Prochlorococcus marinus str. MIT 1013: one gene and its partner. The protein of the gene in region 1 binds, or shares a complex with, the protein of each later gene. Links are inferred from orthologs where the notes say so. Each region holds a gene or a part of one and is shown on either strand. Other genes may lie near its edges.

Region 1 (9,741 bases):
ATAGCTTGTGGTGCCGACTCAGTCATGATTGGATCCCCAATTGCAAGATCCAAGGAAGCGCCTGGGAAAGGTTTTCATTGGGGAATGGCAACTCCAAGTCCAGTTCTACCAAGAGGTACAAGGATTAAAGTTGGAACGACAGGAAGTTTAAAAAGCATTCTTTCTGGTCCTGCAATTCTTGATGATGGAACCCACAATTTATTAGGAGCAATCAAAACCTCCATGGGAACTTTAGGAGCAACGAATATTAAAGAAATGCAGAAAGTTGAAGTTGTTATTGCACCTTCTTTGTTAACAGAAGGAAAGGTTTACCAAAAAGCTCAACAACTTGGAATGGGGAAATAAAGCTACCGAAAGATTTCATAATTAAATACAACGGCTAGAGTTAAGTAGTGAGAGCCTTTGCTCTCACACTCCTCACACACCAAAATGCCCGATTAGTTCGGGTTTTTCTTATTCAAAAAACACACATCAATATTCAAACTTCGTTTAAAAATGGCAGCAAAACTTTTTATAGGCAAAATACAATTGTTATGATTTAGTTCTTAAGACTCCAAAGGTATGTCCACAGCTTCTGCAGTAACTGATTCCTCTTTCGAACAAGAAGTCCTCCAGAGCGACGTGCCTGTTTTGGTTGATTTTTGGGCCCCTTGGTGCGGACCTTGCAGAATGGTTGCACCAATTGTTGAAGAAATCTCTAAAGATTTCGAAGGCAAAATAAAAGTTTTTAAATTAAACACTGATGAGAATCCCAATGTTGCTAGTCAATATGGGATCAGAAGTATTCCGACTTTAATGATTTTCAAAGGAGGTCAGAAAGTAGATACTGTTGTTGGAGCAGTTCCTAAAGCAACACTCTCTGGAACAATCTCCAAACATCTTTAAAGTCTAATTATAGAATTTAGATTTTTCAAAGCCCTATGCAAATGATTCAAAGGTAAATATTTTGGCAAAAATTGGATTAATAGATTATGGAATGGGTAATCTTTTTTCCGTTCAACAAGCCTTTAAAAGGCTTAATCAACCTTTAGATATAATTTGTGATATCAAAACACTACGGACTTGCGATGCTTTAATTCTTCCCGGTGTTGGTGCTTTTGATCCCGCAATGATGAATTTAAGAAAAACCGAATTAATACCTTCAATAATTGAATGGATAAATAACGGCAAACCACTTCTTGGGATTTGTTTAGGATTGCAGCTTTTATTCGAGACTAGTGATGAGGGGACTTCAGAAGGTTTAGGAGTTATCAAAGGTCATATTCACAGATTACCTCAAGAAAAAAATGAAAGAATCCCTCATATAGGTTGGTCTCCAATCTATAAAACAAACGAATGTCCTATTCTAAAAAATTATCCTGATTCTAATTGGATGTATTTCGTCCATTCATACTCAGCATGTCCATTAGAACAAGAAAACATCGTAGCTACAACAAAATTTGGTAAAAAGGATGTTACATCTATTGTTTGGCACAAAAACACTGGAGCCTGCCAGTTTCATCCTGAGAAATCAGGAGTTGCAGGACAAAAACTTATTTTAAATTGGATTAATTGGTTAAAAAAAACTAAATTTTAGTTTGAAAGGGAAACTGAAACTTATTTCTGGGAAAAGGATAGAAAGTCCTTTAAACCAAAAGACAAGACCAACCTCCTCAAAGGTAAGAGAGGCACTAATCAATATTCTTGGGAACGAGCTCAAAGGAGCAAGTTGGCTAGATCTTTGTAGTGGAAGTGGATCAATGGCATGTGAGGCTCTTCAAAGAGGAGTGAAAAGGGTTCTTGCAATTGAAAAGCAAAGGGAAGCAGTAAAAATATGCAAAAAAAACCTTATAGATGTCTCAAAAACCATGAGTCATTCAATACATATTGAAGTCATATGTAGTGAATTGATCTCATCTCTCAAAAAGGGTCCAAAAAACAAAACAATTGAATTAATTAAAGATTACGAAAGACCTGATCAAAAATTTGATTTTGTTTTTCTTGACCCTCCATACGAATCAGGATTATATGAACTTTCTCAAGAACTTTTATTGTCTAAACAATGGATTAAAAAATCATCTACTTTGATATGCGAATGCTCGTCAAAATCAATGCCAAGAATACATAATGGTTGGCAATTAAAAAAAAAGAAATTTTATGGAAACACCTCTCTTATTTTTCTTATTCCCAATCAGGCATTGAACTGCTTCGACGATACTGATTCCACGCACTAACAAAAAGTCCTAATAATGTTATTGGAACCAATCCAAGAACAATCCCACATAGCAGAGGCTCAATCATTTGCTCGCTTTTTTCATGATTACTAGTAACAATTCTTTCATGTCAGAGAGGTTTTAGTGAATACTCCGTCATCAAAAGCATTAATTAACAAGGACCAAAAGATTAGCTCTTGGCGAATATTCTTATTATCTGCTGCCACTCTTGCCTTACTTATCCTTTTTTGGAGAATTGGAGATTTTAAGCAAGATCCTTTCATAACTCAAACTTTGTCTATTCAAGGTGAAGCTTTATCAGGAAGCAAATTATTCAAAATAAATTGTGTCGGTTGCCATGGGATTTCAGCTCAAGGTTTTGTAGGACCCGACCTCCACGAAGCGACTCAAGAGATGAGTGATAAAAAGATTATTAATCAAGTTATTCGAGGATTGACTCCTCCAATGCCAAGTTTTGAAATTGAACCTCAATCAATGGCTGATCTATTGGCATATATGCATTCACTCAATTAATAGTGGCAATTAAAAAAACTCTAAAAGTAGTACTTGTAGAACCATCAGGGCCAATTAATGTTGGGAGCGTTGCAAGGCTCTGTGAAAACTTTAGTGTTCACGAATTAAGACTAGTTTCTCCTAAATGCAATTATTTAGATCAAGAAGCGAAAAAGATGTCTGTAAGAGGACTGAAGATATTAGAAAAAGCAAAAGTTTATAAGGATCTAAATTCAGCACTTTCGGACTGCTCAAGAATTATTGCTACTTGTGGGAGAAAAGAACATGGCGAGATTCCGCTTTACTCAAATAAAGAGGCTTTGAGCTGGGCTCTTAAATCAGAAAGAGATGAGAAAATAGCTTTGGTTTTCGGAAGAGAAGACAGAGGTTTGTCTAACGAAGAACTTCTAAAAGCAAATAAAGTGATTAGTCTTAATACAAGTGAAAATTATCCATCATTAAATCTTTCACATGCAGTAGCAATTGTTCTTCATCAATTCAATCAATTGAATGAGCTTAATTTATTAAAACACCATACAAAAATGAGCTATCCTGCAAATTTAATTAAATTAGAAGATTGTATTAATGATGCAGGTAGTCTTTTACTTGATATTGGTTTCTTGATGAAACATACCTATAAAGCTAAAATGACGAAAATCAAACAATTGCTCTTACGAGGTGAGATAAAAGATGATGAAGTTGCACTGATTAGAGGAATAATCAGCCAAGCAAGATGGAAAATTAAAAATAAAAATGATTCATCAAAGTAACAAGCTACAATAATTGCAAAGGTTTATATTCTTTCATTTCAAAGTGAAAAATCACCTCAAGGTAATAACGAATATATTTCTAACAAGCATAGCCTTATCAGTTTTACTTGGAAGTTTTCTAAGAATTGTTGGTCCCATTAATCAAAGCTATAAAATAAATAAGAAAATTAATATAACAGGTAAATCTAGTAGGTCATTAAAAAATGAATTACGAATTAAAAAATCCAAATTATCATCATTTTACAATGATAATTTAGAAGATTTTGAAAAACTAGAAATATTAATTAATAAATGGGAAAACCTTATAATAAAAAATCCAGATTTAGATGTTAGTGCTTTTTTCATATCATTAGATAATAAATTCTATGCAGAAATAAAACCTGATGTAATGCTATCTGCAGCAAGCAGTATTAAGGTACCAATTCTGATTATTTTACTTACAATGCTAGATAGAGAAGAAATAGTCTGGAATGAAAATTTGATACTTACAGAAGATGTAATCGGTAGTGGTTCAGGCTGGATGGCATACCAAAATATAGGTGAAGGTTTCCCTGTTTATGAAGTAGCCACAGAAATGATCAGAGTTAGTGATAATACAGCAACTAATTTACTAATAAAACGATTGGGAGGGATCAAAGTAGTTAATCAAAGATTCAAAGAAATTGGCCTAAAAAATACACAAATAAATAATTATCTTCCTGATCTAGATGGAACAAATCTTACATCAACTAAAGATCTATCTTTAGCAATGGCTCTTGTTGATAATGGTTATCTACTTAATGTTAGTTCCAGAGATATTTTTAGAAAAATAATGAGCAAATCAAAAACTAATACATTAATACCTTCAGGAATTTTAAGAGGTCTTGGTAAACAATCTAAAGACACTGACTATCATCTTTCATTAAAAGGTTATTTAGTTCACAATAAAACTGGTGATATAGGAATCTCATATTCAGATACTGCTTTAATTCAAACTCCTCATAACTCAAGGGCATTCGCAAGTTTTATAGTAAAAGGTCCATTTAACGATCCCCGATCAACTGAGTTGATAAGAAATTTATCGGCCGAATTAGTCCCTTTTCTTAATCAAGATGAAAAATCAAGTAATTAAAATTAGATTTTTTACTAACTTAAAAAAACATTTTGCTTTTCATTATCATTTTTTTTTTGGACTTTATCAATCTAAAGTGGCCTGCTTATGAAACAATCTTGTTACCAGTACTAAGAAAGTGAGTTCAACTAGAAAACGCAGAGTTTTTCCATTCACTTCAGTGATTGGACAAGAGGAAATGAAGCTAGCGCTTCTTTTAAATGTTATTGACCCAAGAATTGGTGGAGTAATGATAATGGGTGATAGAGGTACTGGGAAATCCACAACAATAAGAGCACTTGCAGATCTATTACCTGCAATAGAAGTCGTTGAAGGAGATCCCTATAACAGCTCTCTTGATGATCCAGACCTTCAAAGCAATGATGTCCGGGAGAAAATAGACAGTGGTAGTGACATACAAAAAGGTGAGAAACAGGTCCCAATGATTGATCTACCCTTAGGTGCCACTGAGGATAGACTTTGTGGAACTATTGATATTGAAAAGGCTCTTAGTGAGGGTGTTAGAGCTTTTGAGCCAGGATTGCTAGCCAAAGCGAACAGAGGGTTACTTTACGTTGATGAAGTTAATTTGCTAGATGATCACCTTGTTGATGTGCTTTTAGACTCTGCTGCATCAGGCTGGAATACAGTGGAACGTGAAGGGATTTCGGTCCGACATCCTGCAAGGTTTGTACTTATTGGTTCAGGAAACCCTGAGGAAGGAGAATTAAGGCCTCAGTTACTTGATCGTTTTGGGATGAGTGTAGAAGTGAGAACCGTAAGGGAAGCAAAACTTCGCGTTCAAGTTGTTGATCAACGCACAGCCTTTGATAATGATCCTGAATCTTTTAGCGATTCGGTTCAAGCTAATCAAGACTCTCTTCAACAAAAAGTTGTTGATGCTCAAAATTTACTTAATGAGGTTTCTATCGATGAAGATCTCAGACTAAGGATTTCAGCAGTTTGTGGTGAACTTGATGTCGATGGACTTAGAGGAGATATTGTGACAAATAGAGCTTCTAGAGCCCTTGCTGCCTTTGAAGGAAGAAAAGAAGTAACTGAAGAAGATATTGCTCGTGTCGTGTCGACATCTTTAAGACATAGACTTCGAAAAGATCCTCTTGAACAAGTTGATTCTGGAGACAGAGTAATAAAAGCTTTTTGCAAAGTATTTGAAAAAAATGAACCTAATGATGTATCTGAATTTGAACTAGCTACAACAAACTAAGTGAGAATAATAGGAATAGATCCAGGTCTAGCAAGAGTAGGTTATGGAATCATTGATCAAATAGAAGGAAAGAAAATAATGCTTGATTGCGGAATTATAGAAACAAAGTCAACGCAAAAAGAAGAAAAAAGACTTGTAGAAATTTCAAATGATTTAAGTTCAATAATAAACAAATGGAATCCAAATTCTGCAGCAGTTGAAAAGTTTTTTTTCTACCGCTCTAGCACAACAATTAGTGTTGTACAGGCTCGCGGAGTGATAATGATGACTTTAGGAAAGCACAATCTTCCGATTCAAGAATTTCCACCAATGCAAATCAAACTTGCTATCACTGGTTATGGTCATTCAGATAAAGATGAGGTGTTAAATTCTGTCATGCATGAACTAAGTTTAAGTTCACCGCCAAAGCCAGATGATGCAGCCGATGCACTAGCTATTGCACTTACTGGAATCTATCTTAAATAATTAAATCTATAGTTAAAATATATTATTTATGAAAAGTATATATGATGATATTAAATCAAGAAAGAAAATTAAAAGAAAAGAATATAATTTAATCCGTAATTCTAATTCATCTTTAATACATGAGAAAATAAAGCTGAGTGTCAAATCAACATTAAATGTACTTTTAAATAAATATCATGTTGAAGGAAAATATATAGGTATTTATTGGCCATTAAAATATGAAGTGGATATAAGATTTATTAAAGACATTAATAATCTAAAAGTTGCTTTACCTTTGAGTTCTAAAACCAAAGGTATAAGCTATCATCATTGGTCAAATAATCCACTCGAGAGAGATTCAAACAATATTCCTGCACCAATAGGAGAAAATACTATTCAACCTAATGATATTTCTATCCTATTTGTACCTGCAATAGCTATAGATCAAGAAGGATATAGATTAGGTTACGGGGGAGGATACTTTGATCGTCTTCGGCAAAGAGATTTGTGGTTTTCAATACCATCATTTGTAGTCATCAGTAATAATTGCATATCTAAAAAACTTTTGCCTAGAGACAGATGGGATGTTCCATTTAATGGTTGGATTAGCGAAAAAGGTCTACATCAAATTGAAGCAACTAAATAATTAGTTAGGCTTTAGGATGTATAAATTGATTAAACTAATGAGGTGACTGAAATCAAAGAAAAATCATTCATTAATACTTATGGGAGTGATTCATTAGATAATCTTATAGAACGTCTACAATCAACTTCAGATCCCAAAAGGCGCTATGAATATATTTTATGGCTAGCTAAAAGTTTACCGTTGCTACCTGAAGATCTTCACCTGGAAACCACTAAAGTAAAAGGATGCATTTCAGAAGTATATGTTCTTGGAATTCTTTTGAAAGGAAAAATTCAATGGAAAGGATATTCAGACGCACTCATAACAAAAGGATTGCTAGCTTTTCTAATAAAAGGTTTGAATGATCTAACACCTTTTGAAGTACTCTCTATAAATGAAAAATTTATTGAGATGACTGGATTAAGCAAAAGCTTGACGCCATCAAGAGCAAATGGTTTTCTCAATATATTCCTAAAAATGAAAGCTCAAGCAAAAAACCTATCACTACCTAGCTCTGAGAATGAATAAACAGGATTTAAACAAAATTATCGCCTTAATAAAAACATGAAAAAAGTTGGTATCGGTTTACTTGGCCTAGGAACTGTTGGTCAGGGTGTTGCAAATATCATTAACAGCCCAAATAACAGACATCCATTAGTTGGAGAACTTGAACTTGTTAGTGTTGCAGTAAGGAATCTACAAAAGAAAAGAGGTGTATACATACCAGATTCAATACTGACAACAAACCCTATTGAAATAGTAAACAATCCCAATATTCAAATAGTTGTTGAAGTAATGGGAGGTATAGAACCAGCAAAATCATTAATTATCCAAGCCATAAGAGCAGGTAAATCTGTAGTAACTGCCAACAAAGCAGTAATTGCAAGATATGGTGAAGAGATTTCAAATGAAGCAAAAGACGCCGGGGTTTATGTCCTCATCGAAGCGGCAGTAGGAGGAGGGATCCCAATAATTGAGCCTCTAAAGCAATCTTTAGGGGGAAATCAGATAAACAAAGTAAGTGGAATAATAAATGGAACAACTAATTACATACTTTCCAGAATGGATAAAGAAGGAGTTAATTATGCTGAAGTTTTAAAAGATGCCCAAGCGCTTGGATATGCAGAAAGTGATCCAGCAGCAGATGTCGAAGGATCCGACGCAGCTGATAAAATTGCCATTCTAAGTGGACTTGCCTTTGGTGGAGCAATCAATCGAGCTGACATCCCAACAACGGGAATAAATCTACTAGAAGGCATAGATGTTAATTATGCAAGAAAGTTGGGATACGGAATCAAGCTTTTAGCAATATCTGAAAAAGGAGAAAATCAATCAAAAAGTGAAAACAGTCAGCCGCTTTCTGTTTGGGTTGAGCCAACATTGGTCCCTGAAGATAATCCATTGGCAGGGGTAAATGGAGTGAACAATGCAATTCTTGTGGAAGGAAATCCCATTGGCCAAGTAATGTTTTTCGGACCAGGTGCAGGGTCTGGTCCAACTGCATCAGCTGTTGTTGCAGACATACTTAACATTGCGGGTATTCAGTCTATGAGTGGTGACAAAGGCCTTAACTTAGATCCACTCTTATCAGCAAAAGGCTGGAGAAGTTGTCACGTAGCAGAAAAGAAACAAATAACTAAAAAGAATTACATACGGCTTATTGCCGAAGATAGTCCCGGAGTGATTGGAGAGATCGGAACTATTTTTGGAAAGAAACAAATATCTATTGAATCAATTGTGCAATTTGATGCAACAAATAAAGAAGCAGAGATAGTAGTTATTACTCACAAGATTAATCAAGGTCAACTTGAAGAGGCTCTTTTAGATATAGAAAACTTGTCACAAGTAAAGAGAATTGCAGCAACGATGGGTTGCCTTTAGCTAACGAAAACTAGTCAAAACGAAATTAAGTTGCTATTTATATAACAAGAACAAAGGAAATTTTATTTTAAATTTCTTTTCGGAACCAAACTATGAAAACATCCAAAAACGTAATTGAGAAAGCTAGAAAAGAAACAGAAAAAAATATTAATCAAGGAGATTGTGTTTATCTAAAGAATAAAAAAGAACTTTTTCAAGTATTGGGCATAGATAATGCTTATGAAAAATGTTGGGTTAGAGAATGGCCACTTAATCCTAAGGGATCCCCTGTCTTCGAGATATCAATAAAACAAGTATCTCCTAATCAATAAATATTTTGTGCTGGTAGAAATAATTATAGAATCGTATACTAAATGTTAAAATTAAATCATATAAAAAATATTTTTAAAGTCTCAGGTATTTTCTTAATACTCTTCCAGTTATCTTGCGTACAATATAAGAAGAGAGAAAATATTATTGTTGCAAGTGCAGGTAAAATTGAATCCCTTGATCCTGCTCAAGCAAATACTCTTAGGACACTACAAATACTAAGCGCCCTTGGAGATACTTTATACAAAATAAATAAGGAAGGAAATCTTACCCCAAGTTTAGCAAAAGATTTCCCAAAAGTAAGCAAGAATGGTTTGCTAATTGATATTCCACTTAAAGAAAATATTTCTTTTCACGATGGAAGTGTTTTTAATGCAGAAGCGATGGCATTTAGTCTTAATCGCTTTATGGAAATAGGAACTTTAAATTACCTGTTAAACGAAAAAATAGATACTATTGATGTCAAAGATGAATTTCTTATAAGAATAAAATTAAAAAAGCCATCGAGTTCTTTAAAGAGTCTTTTAACATCAGTAAATTTAACACCTATATCTCCTAATTCATATTCAAATTATAAAAATAGTTTCAATAATAAAAACTTTATAGGAACTGGACCTTACTTCTTAGAAAGCTTCAACTCAAGTCAACAAACAATCAGGCCATACAAAAACTATTGGGGAGAAAAACCT
Region 2 (9,889 bases), 1.2 Mb from region 1 along the record:
TTAAATTAATTTAAAACTTTAGTACTGGTGAGCTATATTTAATCTTTATTCAGAATGGAATTGATAAATGAAGATCTTGCTCTTTTAATTGCTTTCGCATGACTAATGTGCCCATTTCTCGTCTGAGGAACTTCTGCATAATTGCTCATATTGACCATGGTAAATCAACCTTGGCAGATAGGCTTCTTCAGGACACTGGCACTGTCTCCTCTAGAGACATGCAAGAACAATTCTTGGACAATATGGACCTTGAGAGAGAGAGAGGAATAACTATAAAATTACAGGCTGCTCGGATGAATTATAAAGCGGATGATGGAGAGGAATATGTCCTGAATTTGATAGATACTCCTGGCCATGTTGACTTTTCTTATGAGGTGAGTCGTTCATTGCAGGCTTGTGAAGGTGCTTTGCTTGTTGTTGATGCTAGTCAAGGAGTTGAAGCTCAAACTTTGGCCAATGTTTATCTCGCCTTGGAAAATGATTTAGAAATTATTCCTGTTCTTAATAAAGTTGATTTACCTGGCGCTGATCCTGAGAAAATCAAAAATGAGATTGAATCAATTATTGGTTTAGATACATCTAAGGCAATTTCCTGTTCTGCTAAAACAGGGGTTGGTATTCCAGAAATATTGCAAGCAGTAGTAGATAGAATACCTTCTCCAAAAGATAATGTTGACCAAGCTACAAAAGCACTTATTTTTGATTCTTATTACGACCCTTACAGAGGGGTGATTGTCTATTTCAGAATCATGAGTGGTGGCATAAGTAAGAAAGACAAGGTTTTACTTATGGCTAGTAAAAAAAGTTATGAGTTAGACGAAATAGGCGTTATGGCTCCTGATCAAGTAAAAGTAAATTCTCTTCATGCAGGGGAAGTTGGATATTTAGCAGCTTCAATCAAAGCAGTTGCTGATGCAAGAGTCGGGGATACGATCACGTTGCAGGATAGACCTGCTGGAGAAGCTCTACCAGGTTACACAGAAGCCAAACCAATGGTTTTTTGTGGGTTGTTCCCCACTGATGCAGATCAATATCCAGATCTCAGAGAGGCTCTAGATAAATTACAGCTATCCGATGCTGCATTGAAATATGAACCTGAAACTAGTAGCGCAATGGGATTTGGCTTTCGTTGTGGATTCTTAGGTTTATTACATATGGAAATTGTTCAAGAGCGTTTAGAACGCGAATATGACTTGGATTTGATTGTTACTGCACCCTCAGTTATTTATAAAGTGAAAATGACTGATGGAGAAGTTTTGATGATCGATAATCCCGCTACACTCCCAGACCCTCAAAAACGTGAAACCATAGAAGAACCCTATGTCCGAATGGAAATTTATGCTCCTAATGATTACAACGGAACTTTGATGGGACTTTGTCAGGATAGAAGAGGAGACTTTATTGATATGAAGTACATAACGACTGATCGAGTCACTCTTATTTATGAAATACCTTTAGCAGAAGTTGTGACAGACTTCTTTGATCAGATGAAAAGTAGAACTAAGGGATATGCTTCTATGGAATATCACTTGATTGGTTATAGAGAAAATGATTTAGTAAGATTAGATGTTTTAATTAATTCAGAGAGAGCAGACCCTTTAACGACAATTGTTCATAAAGATAACGCTTATGGTGTCGGTAAAGGACTTGTTGAGAAATTAAAAGAACTTATTCCGAAACAACAATTTAAGATTCCTTTGCAGGCTTCTATTGGGAGTCGAATTATTGCAAGTGAAGGTATTAGTGCATTACGAAAAGATGTTTTGTCAAAGTGCTACGGGGGTGATATTTCTAGAAAAAAGAAATTGTTGAAGAAACAGGCAAAAGGTAAAAAACGAATGAAGTCAATGGGGAAAGTAGATGTTCCTCAAGAGGCTTTTATGGCTGTATTGAAATTAAATAATGATTAATAGTTGTTTTTATGATCTATGTTTGTTTTGTATAGCTTATCTCGCTTGAATTAGTTATGAACATCGATACTTCCTGATTCCCTTTTTCTTTGGTTAAATTTGTCCATATAAAACCTATAATTATTAAAGCTGCAATGGTTATTGAAAGCTCCCCTACGGTGAGACCATCATTTCTTAAATGCATTTTAAATTGTATGTATTCATTCATTTAAGCAATTTTTTTTTAATTTTCTACCTTTTACAGCTAAATTTAATTAGGTTTTATTATTTGATCATTGAATCTGAGAGATTTTATAAGACGAAAGAATTTGTCCACACGGTTATTTTTCGCTGGGCTGATAATTTTATCCGTATATATAGGCATCTCTATTTTCATGCCACTATTAATCTCTTTAAAGCTTGTACCTGATGGTGAATTTGGGTTAGGGAATCCGATTTTTTCGGCTCCATCCATAGATCACTGGTGTGGAACCGATCGACTAGGAAGAGATGTTTGTATTAGAACTTTAGCTGCGAGTGGAGTTGCTTTGCAGGTTGTTTTTGTTGCCGTATCTCTTGCTGTTCTGGTAGGCATACCTTTGGGACTTTTGAGTGGCTATATTGGTGGGCTTTTGGATAGGATTCTGGTGCTTTTCATGGATACTCTTTATACAATCCCTGTCCTTCTTCTTTCAGTGGTGATGGCATTTTTATTGGGTAGAGGCATATTGAATGCATCAATAGCATTGTGCGTCGTCTATATTCCCCAATATTTTCGACTTATAAGAAACCAGACTTCACAGGTTAAATCAGAACTTTATATTGAGGCGGCAATATCAATGGGAGCTTCCCCTTTGTGGGTAATAAGAAAGTATCTTCTTAAAAACGTTCTTACTTCTGTACCTGTGGTCTTAACACTTAATGCTGCAGATGCTGTATTGGTGCTTGGAGGATTAGGATTTCTTGGATTAGGTCTTCCTGAAAATATTCCAGAATGGGGAAGTGATTTAAATATGGCATTAGTTGCATTGCCTACTGGCATTTGGTGGACAGCGATTTATCCTGGTATGGCTATGTTCGTTTTAGTGTTGGGATTATCTTTTATTGGAGAAGGTTTAGAGAAATTTTTCAGTGAAACTAGTTTGCAGGATTAAATCATACTTGAGGTTTGGAATTTAGTATCTCATTTTTTCTGTTCTTGGGAGATCATCCATGATTTCACCTTTTTCATTAAGTTCTGGATATTTTCTGCCCTCACTTTTGCACCATTGAGCAACCTCGGGGTAAGCCCACTCGAAGATCTTTTCTTTGTATGTTTCTTGGCTCATACCCTCTCCAGACTCAGGAATTATATTGGCTACTTGACGTTGCCTTAGCGCTTCGAATAATAATGCCGATGCTGCAACTGATACATTCAAAGATTCAACCATACCTCTCATTGGAATATGAATATGCTCATCCATTAGACTCGCGGCTTCTTCACTGATACCCCATTTCTCGGCACCTAGTACAAATGCTGTTGACCCTTTGAAATTACATTTTCTATAGTCAATTGATTTTGGATTCAAGTTCGTGCCATATAATTTAAACCCTCTTTTCTTAAGAACTTTTATTGCCTCAGTGGTCTCTTTATATTGGTTTATTTGGACCCATTTTTGACTTCCTTGCGCCGTGCTATTAAATGTTAAAAACTTTTCTTTGTTGAAAACAGCATATGCCTCAAGAACACCAACTGCATCACAACTTCGTATTATCGCTGAGAGATTATGAGGCTTTTCAACATTCTCAATTAAGACTGTGAGATCCGAAATCCTCTTGTTTAGTACTGATTTTATACGTTCAAAACGTCTAGGTAGTAGAGGCATTTCTTATAACTTTTGGAACAGTAGGAGCTTTTTTATGATGATAGTGGTATTTATTTCATATATAAAAAATATATATTAGTGATTTTAAAAAATATTTGATAAATCTCCAAATAAAAAGCTCCTGCCAATGGACAGGAGCTTTTTATTTAAGTAAAAGAATTTAGGTTCTAATAAATTTAGAAGCTAAATGCAGTTTCAACAACAACACCAGTGTCGTCATCACCAGTACTTGTATCTTCAACAGTGAAGAAACCAGGAGTAAGTGTAACGTTGTCGTTCAATGAATAAGTGTAAGAAACTTCAAATCCTGTTGAATCTAAAGAATCACTACCATCAACATCAGTTGAGTTGTAAGCAGCACTTAATGTTCCTGGACCAACTTCGTAGTCAACACCAACGAACAAGTCGGTTGCATCAGCACCTGTTTCTGGATCTGTTGTGTCATAAGCAACGCTGAATGTTGCATCAATTGACTCTGGGCTGTAGTAGATACCACCACCAAATGTGTCGTATCCAGCTGTTCCGCCTTCACCGTCGTTAGAAGCGATTACCAGACCGCCACCAAAGCCGTCGCCGTTATAGCCAAGAGTGAAAGTTGAAACATCATCACCATCATCAGCGCCGATTCCTACTGTTGAATCAGCACCACCAACAGAAACGAAACTTACAGAAGCAACTACGCCGTTATCGTTAGAGTAAGCAACACCAACTCCAGGACCAGTTTCGTTACCAGCCAAAGAATAAGGCATGCTGCCTAGTCTGAAAGCGTCTGAATAAGCAGAAGTTGTTGCAGCAACAACATCATCCTGATCAACCAAAGGTCCAACAGTTACTGAAAGATCGCCAACAGGGAAGTTGTAAAATAAAGACTGAACATCTAGGCCACCTGTTTCAGCACTATCCATGCTTGCAAGTGGGCCACTAGCATTACCAGCTACGATGCCTGCAGAGAAAAGGTCTTCGCCAGTGAAGCTAGAATTTACATCTAGAGTATATGCATACTGCATATAAAGCTCTTCTTCTGTATCAGATGTTCCGCCATCAGCAACTGAACCAGTTGTGAAAACAGCTGAACCACCAAGAGTTGTGGTTGATGAAAAGGCAGTATCTGCATTAGCTGCAACAGGAGCCATAAGACCCAAAGCTGCTGGAGCTACTAATAATCGTGAAAAAAGCTTCATAGTGTCCTCACACATTAAAGAAGTTGTATCAAATTTAACGTTTGCAGTATGAGGTTAAAAGTATCTTATGTTACACCTTTTGAGTTGGCCTAGTACGAGCTATTCCTTTGAAAGTCATTGCAGTAAAAGACTTTTGGATCCCTTGAATTATGATTGTCTCGGTAAACACTTTACTGTCAACTGTTTTTCAATTGATCTCTTTTGAGTAAAAACCTGTCATCCATGAAAGGCTTAGATGCCAGAAAAGCTGCTTGGGAGGTTATCCAAGCAGTAGGTGGAGGTGCATTCGCAGATGTTGCTTTGGAAAGGGTTTTTAATCTTTATTCTTTTAAGTCGATAGATAAAGCCTTGATAACTGAACTTTCTTATGGTGCAATTCGCCAAAGATATTTTTTAGATTGTTGGATTGATTATTTAGGAAAAGTACCCGCTAAAAAACAACCTCCTTTATTAAGATGGCTATTGCATCTTGGGCTTTATCAGGTTTTAAAAATGGAGCGAATACCTCCATCTGCTGCAATTAACACAACTGTAGAACTTGCGAAAAAGCATCATTTAAAAAAACTGGCACCTGTTGTTAATGGAATCTTGCGATCTGCTCTTAGAAGCCAAAAGAGAGGTCTCCTGTTACCTGAATTGAAGAATCCGAGTTTAGAATTAGCAAAAAACGAATCTCTTCCTCTTTGGTTGGCAAGTGAATTGATTAATTGGAAGGGAATTGAAGATGCTAAGAAGATTGCTAAAGCATTTAATTGCATTAGTCCTATTGATATAAGAGTGAATAAATTGCGTGCAGATTTAAAAGAAGTAAAAGCAATTTTTGATTCCTGTGGTATTCATACCCAAGTGATATCAAACTGTCCTTACGGATTAGAAGTTCGAGCTGGTGTCGGTGAACCTAGGAAATGGCCCGGTTATGAAGAAGGGAAATGGAGTGTACAAGATAGATCTTCACAGCTAATTGCCCCATCATTAGGACCTTTGCCTGGAGAAAAGATTCTTGATGCTTGTGCTGCACCAGGCGGAAAATCAACACATATTGCTGAATTAATTAACAATGAGGGCAAGGTCTGGTCTGTTGATCGATCATCCAGAAGATCAAAAAAAATATTAGCTAACTCAGAGAGACTTGGGACTAAATGCTTGCAAATATTGGTTGCTGATTCTAATGAGCTATTACTCAAAAATCCTGATTGGAAAAGTTTTTTTGATCGTATACTTATTGATGCGCCATGCTCAGGATTGGGTACTCTTGCTCGCCACCCTGATGCAAGATGGAGAATGAATCAAGATAATATTCAGGAGCTTGTCGCTGTTCAAAGTCATTTACTTAAATCGTTAGCTCCTTTATTAAAAAGTGGAGGCACACTGATCTATTCCACCTGTACTATTCATCCTGAAGAAAATTTTAATCAGATAAAAAACTTTCTTCAATTAAAACCTGAGTTTTTATTGGAATATGAAAAACAGATTTGGCCTGGAGAGGAAGATAATGGAGATGGTTTTTATATTGCTGTTTTAAATAAATTAAAAAATTAATGTAAGTATATGGACTATAAATGTATTTTTTTTTAATAGTTTTTATCTTGTTTTAAGATTTAATAATTAATTTTATAAACTGATTAAGGAACTATGTCCTATGGCAATTGCAGTTACAAGCATTCCTAAAATCAGAAATGGTTGTGCGCTTGCTTGATACTTAACATCAAAACTTAATGGATCACGCAATAGCCAGATGTCTTGAAATGTTATTTGAGGAATTATAAGTAAAACCAGAATGACAGATGCAAAATGTTGTCCTATCGCTATTAAAACTACTACCATTGCCAGTTGAAAGATATCTATCATTCCTGCGCTAATACGACTTGCATTTTTAATACCAAAAACAACAGGAAGTGATTCAAGCCCAAGGCTCTTATCCCCTTCCACGCTTTTAAAATCGTTAATTACAGCAATTCCTAAGCCTGACAAGCTATAGGCAAGAGTAAGAAGAGCAGTTGTCCATGTTAAATGTCCAAATAGAGCCTGTCCAGCCCACCAAGGAAGAGCTATGTAGCTTGCACCAAGTGCATAATTCCCAAGCCAACCATTTTGTTTAAGTTTTAAAGGTGGTGCTGAGTAAATAAAACTTACAAATGAACCTCCCAATGCTAGAAGAAGGACTGAAGGAATAGTGTGATGTGCCCATAAATCCAATAAATATGCAATTCCAAGACCAGCTATTAATAGAACCCAAATTTGACATTTCACTTGAAAAAGTGAAATTGCCCCTGAAGGTATTGGTCTATTAGGTTCATTTATTGCATCGATTTCTCTATCAAAGTAATCATTTATTGTTTGCGTGTATCCAGTTAAGAGTGGCCCGCTCATAAACATGCAACTGATCGAAGCAAGAACGTTGCTTAATTCCCAGTGGAAATTACCACTGGCAGCTGCTCCACAAATGACTCCCCATAACAAAGGAATCCATGTGATTGGCTTCATTAATTGCAAACGAAGCTTCCAAATGTTTTTTGTTTCAGAACCTCCTTTTATTCCAAGGAGTTGCCTAGCATCGCTCACTTTTTTATCTCAGGGTTAAGAAAGTTCATCTTCGAAGAACCAATGTTTGCTTCCATCATTCATTTTAATTACCACACCAATGCCACCTCTACCATCAGTCATCTTGTAATCGATTACAGTACCTCTTGGATCCTCAGATAGTTGGTTGATCAAATAAGAAGGTATGCGATCTCTTACACGTTCAATATTGATTTTAATTTTTGAACCTATCCTTGAAAGGGAGGTTGGCTTAGCCATGGCATCAAAATGCTTAAGTTTGGGCAACCATAACAGTTCCCCTGTTTAAAAATCATGGTTGCTTTAAGATTGATCCCTTGTCTTGATGTTTCAAATGGAAGAGTAGTGAAGGGGGTTAACTTTGTAGGATTGCGTGATGCAGGTGATCCGGTTGAGCTTGGATGTAGATATAGCAAGGCTGGAGCCGATGAATTGGTCTTCCTAGACATAACAGCTACGCACGAGAAAAGATCAACTTTGGTTGATATGGTTAGAAGAACATCAGAAGCGGTAACCATTCCTTTCACTGTTGGAGGTGGGATAAGTTCTATAAATGGAATAAATGAATTGTTACGAGCAGGAGCTGACAAAGTAAGTTTAAATTCCAGTGCTGTTAAAGACCCTTCGTTGATTTCTAAAGGGGCTAATCGTTTTGGATCTCAATGTATTGTTGTTGCAATAGATGCAAAAAAGAACAAAAATATTCCTAATAAGTGGGACGTTTATGTGAGTGGTGGACGTAATAATACTGGTTTGGATGCGATTGAATGGGCAGAAAAAGTATTTGAGCTAGGAGCAGGAGAAATCCTATTAACTTCCATGGATGGTGACGGAACTCAAAATGGATATGACATCGAACTGACAAAATCTATTGCTGAAAAGGTTCCAATTCCTGTAATAGCTTCAGGAGGGGCTGGTTGCTTGAAACACATTAAAGAGGCTTTTACTCTTGGGAAATCTTCAGCTGCTCTCTTGGCATCCCTATTGCATGATGGACAATTAACTATCAGCGAAATAAAAGAATATCTAATTAAGGAAAATTTACTTATCAGACCAGTTGAATGATTAATATTTGCACTAAAAGATATAAAATAAATTTCTTTGCATTAAGTTTTATTTGCGAGTAAAGAACTCCTTAGACTTATATGAGACCTGGTAATACTAAAGCTATCGAGGAAATGTTTAATTCAATTTCTTCAAAATATGATTTTTTAAATGATATTTTTAGCTTTGGATTACATAGGCTATGGAAAAGAAAACTATTGAATATTCTAAATCCAATTTTTGGACAAAAATGGATAGATCTTTGCTGTGGAACAGGAGATATGGCAATACTTTTGGCTAGATATATGAAGAGTTCTGAAAATATTACTGGAATAGATTCAGCCTCTCAAGCATTATTAGTTGCGAGAGAAAGATCTAAGCAAAATTATTCTTCAATTGAATGGATAAATCGCGATGCTCTTGAGACAAATCTCACTTCACATCAATTTGATGGCCTTTTAATGGCCTATGGCTTAAGGAATCTTTCAAGTCCTTATGCGGGGCTTAAAGAGGCTTTGAGGATTTTGAAACCAGGAGGCAAAGCTGGAATATTAGATTTTAGATCTTTTGAAGGGCCTTCCATTCAAGGTCTATTCCAAAAAATTTACTTAAGTTTTTATGTTGTTCCAATTTCATCTCTTTTCGGCTTGGGGAAAGAATATTCATATATAAAAAAAAGCTTAGTTAACTTCCCTTCAGGCGAAAAACAAATTCATATGGCACTTTCTGTTGGCTTTAAAAAAGCAAAATACCAAACATTAGCCAAGGGGCAGATGGGGATTTTATTACTTGAAGCTTAAAACCAAGTTTTTCAATCTATTCTCAATTCTTTTCTTCTACAAAAACTACATTTACCCCATAATTTAACTTCTCCCTTGGGAGAAGGAACTTTACAATAAGGGCAATTTGCAATTCCATTCTTATCAGTTCTACTTGGATGTTTTTCCCATATGTCTTTTTCACTTTCTTTAGTGACCAAATCAATAGGATAATGTTGTCTAATCCGAATTTCTTTTATTTGATATCCATAGGAATTTAAAGATTCAATTAACTCCATACGATTGTATTGGAGCGCTTGTCTCCACTGCGGGTGACTTGATCCAATCGTTAAAACTTTATTTTGAATGTTAAGTGGTGTGCAATTCAATGCGAGTTGTTCCCCAGCTATTTCTACCCAATCCTGAATAAGGCCTCCGACACTCCCTTTCCATGAAGACTTTATTTCCTCTAAGCATGTATATATTGACTGTTCTCTTTTTGCTTTTGTTTTATGCGTTAAGTTTTCTAAATTCAATTTTAATTAGACACTATTGATGAGTTGGTGCTTAAATCTAGCTAATATTTTTTTAGA

What was found.
Region 2: the proteins of hisH (region 1) and hisF are in contact, whole or in part, in a crystal structure (PDB 6RU0), measured with the Thermotoga maritima proteins. The link is inferred for Prochlorococcus marinus str. MIT 1013 from one-to-one orthologs. Residues at the interface, in WP_004080484.1 of Thermotoga maritima: Asn15, Arg18, Arg22, Arg117, Leu118, Pro119, His120, Met121, Gly122, Trp123, Asn124, Asn134, Gly135, Tyr136, Tyr138, Val140, Tyr158, Glu180, Lys181, Ser182, Ser183, Lys184, Ile185; in WP_004080486.1 of Thermotoga maritima: Met1, Leu2, Ala3, Arg5, Ser40, Glu41, Asp45, Glu46, Ala70, Glu71, Ile73, Asp74, Ile75, Pro76, Phe77, Asp98, Lys99, Ser122, Gln123, Glu161, Thr195, Leu196, Asn247, Arg249, Glu251.

The regions. Positions count from the first base shown.
Region 1 is NZ_CP114778.1:695,649-705,389, forward strand. The notes cover bases 1-2,761. They hold hisH (imidazole glycerol phosphate synthase subunit HisH), read left to right. Parts: upstream 1-946; coding sequence 947-1,576; downstream 1,577-2,761. Other genes in these bases: O5633_RS04490 (GuaB3 family IMP dehydrogenase-related protein), read left to right, coding at 1-345; trxA (thioredoxin), read left to right, coding at 562-885; rsmD (16S rRNA (guanine(966)-N(2))-methyltransferase RsmD), read left to right, coding at 1,578-2,213; petG (cytochrome b6-f complex subunit V), read right to left, coding at 2,161-2,280; O5633_RS04515 (c-type cytochrome), read left to right, coding at 2,337-2,726. In the rest of the region: more of O5633_RS04520, read left to right, coding at 2,762-3,475; O5633_RS04525 (serine hydrolase), read left to right, coding at 3,519-4,586; bchI (magnesium chelatase ATPase subunit I), read left to right, coding at 4,705-5,793; crossover junction endodeoxyribonuclease RuvC, read left to right, coding at 5,794-6,258; O5633_RS04540 (5-formyltetrahydrofolate cyclo-ligase), read left to right, coding at 6,287-6,883; O5633_RS04545 (SufE family protein), read left to right, coding at 6,926-7,390; O5633_RS04550 (homoserine dehydrogenase), read left to right, coding at 7,427-8,743; O5633_RS04555 (hypothetical protein), read left to right, coding at 8,836-9,054; O5633_RS04560 (ABC transporter substrate-binding protein), read left to right, coding at 9,097-9,741. UniProt on the Escherichia coli protein: IGPS catalyzes the conversion of PRFAR and glutamine to IGP, AICAR and glutamate. The HisH subunit catalyzes the hydrolysis of glutamine to glutamate and ammonia as part of the synthesis of IGP and AICAR.
Region 2 is NZ_CP114778.1:1,915,012-1,924,900, forward strand. Bases 6,765-9,673 are described here. They hold hisF (imidazole glycerol phosphate synthase subunit HisF), read left to right. Parts: upstream 6,765-7,788; coding sequence 7,789-8,559; downstream 8,560-9,673. Other genes in these bases: chlG (chlorophyll synthase ChlG), read right to left, coding at 6,765-7,497; O5633_RS10960 (DUF2862 domain-containing protein), read right to left, coding at 7,513-7,734; ubiE (bifunctional demethylmenaquinone methyltransferase/2-methoxy-6-polyprenyl-1,4-benzoquinol methylase UbiE), read left to right, coding at 8,640-9,338; O5633_RS10975 (DUF721 domain-containing protein), read right to left, coding at 9,350-9,673. In the rest of the region: O5633_RS10920 (malate:quinone oxidoreductase), read left to right, coding at 1-14; lepA (translation elongation factor 4), read left to right, coding at 99-1,910; O5633_RS10930 (hypothetical protein), read right to left, coding at 1,927-2,118; O5633_RS10935 (ABC transporter permease), read left to right, coding at 2,285-3,043; tRNA (guanosine(18)-2'-O)-methyltransferase TrmH, read right to left, coding at 3,065-3,754; O5633_RS10945 (porin), read right to left, coding at 3,931-4,935; O5633_RS10950 (16S rRNA (cytosine(967)-C(5))-methyltransferase), read left to right, coding at 5,158-6,474; more of chlG, read right to left, coding at 6,547-6,764; more of O5633_RS10975, read right to left, coding at 9,674-9,832.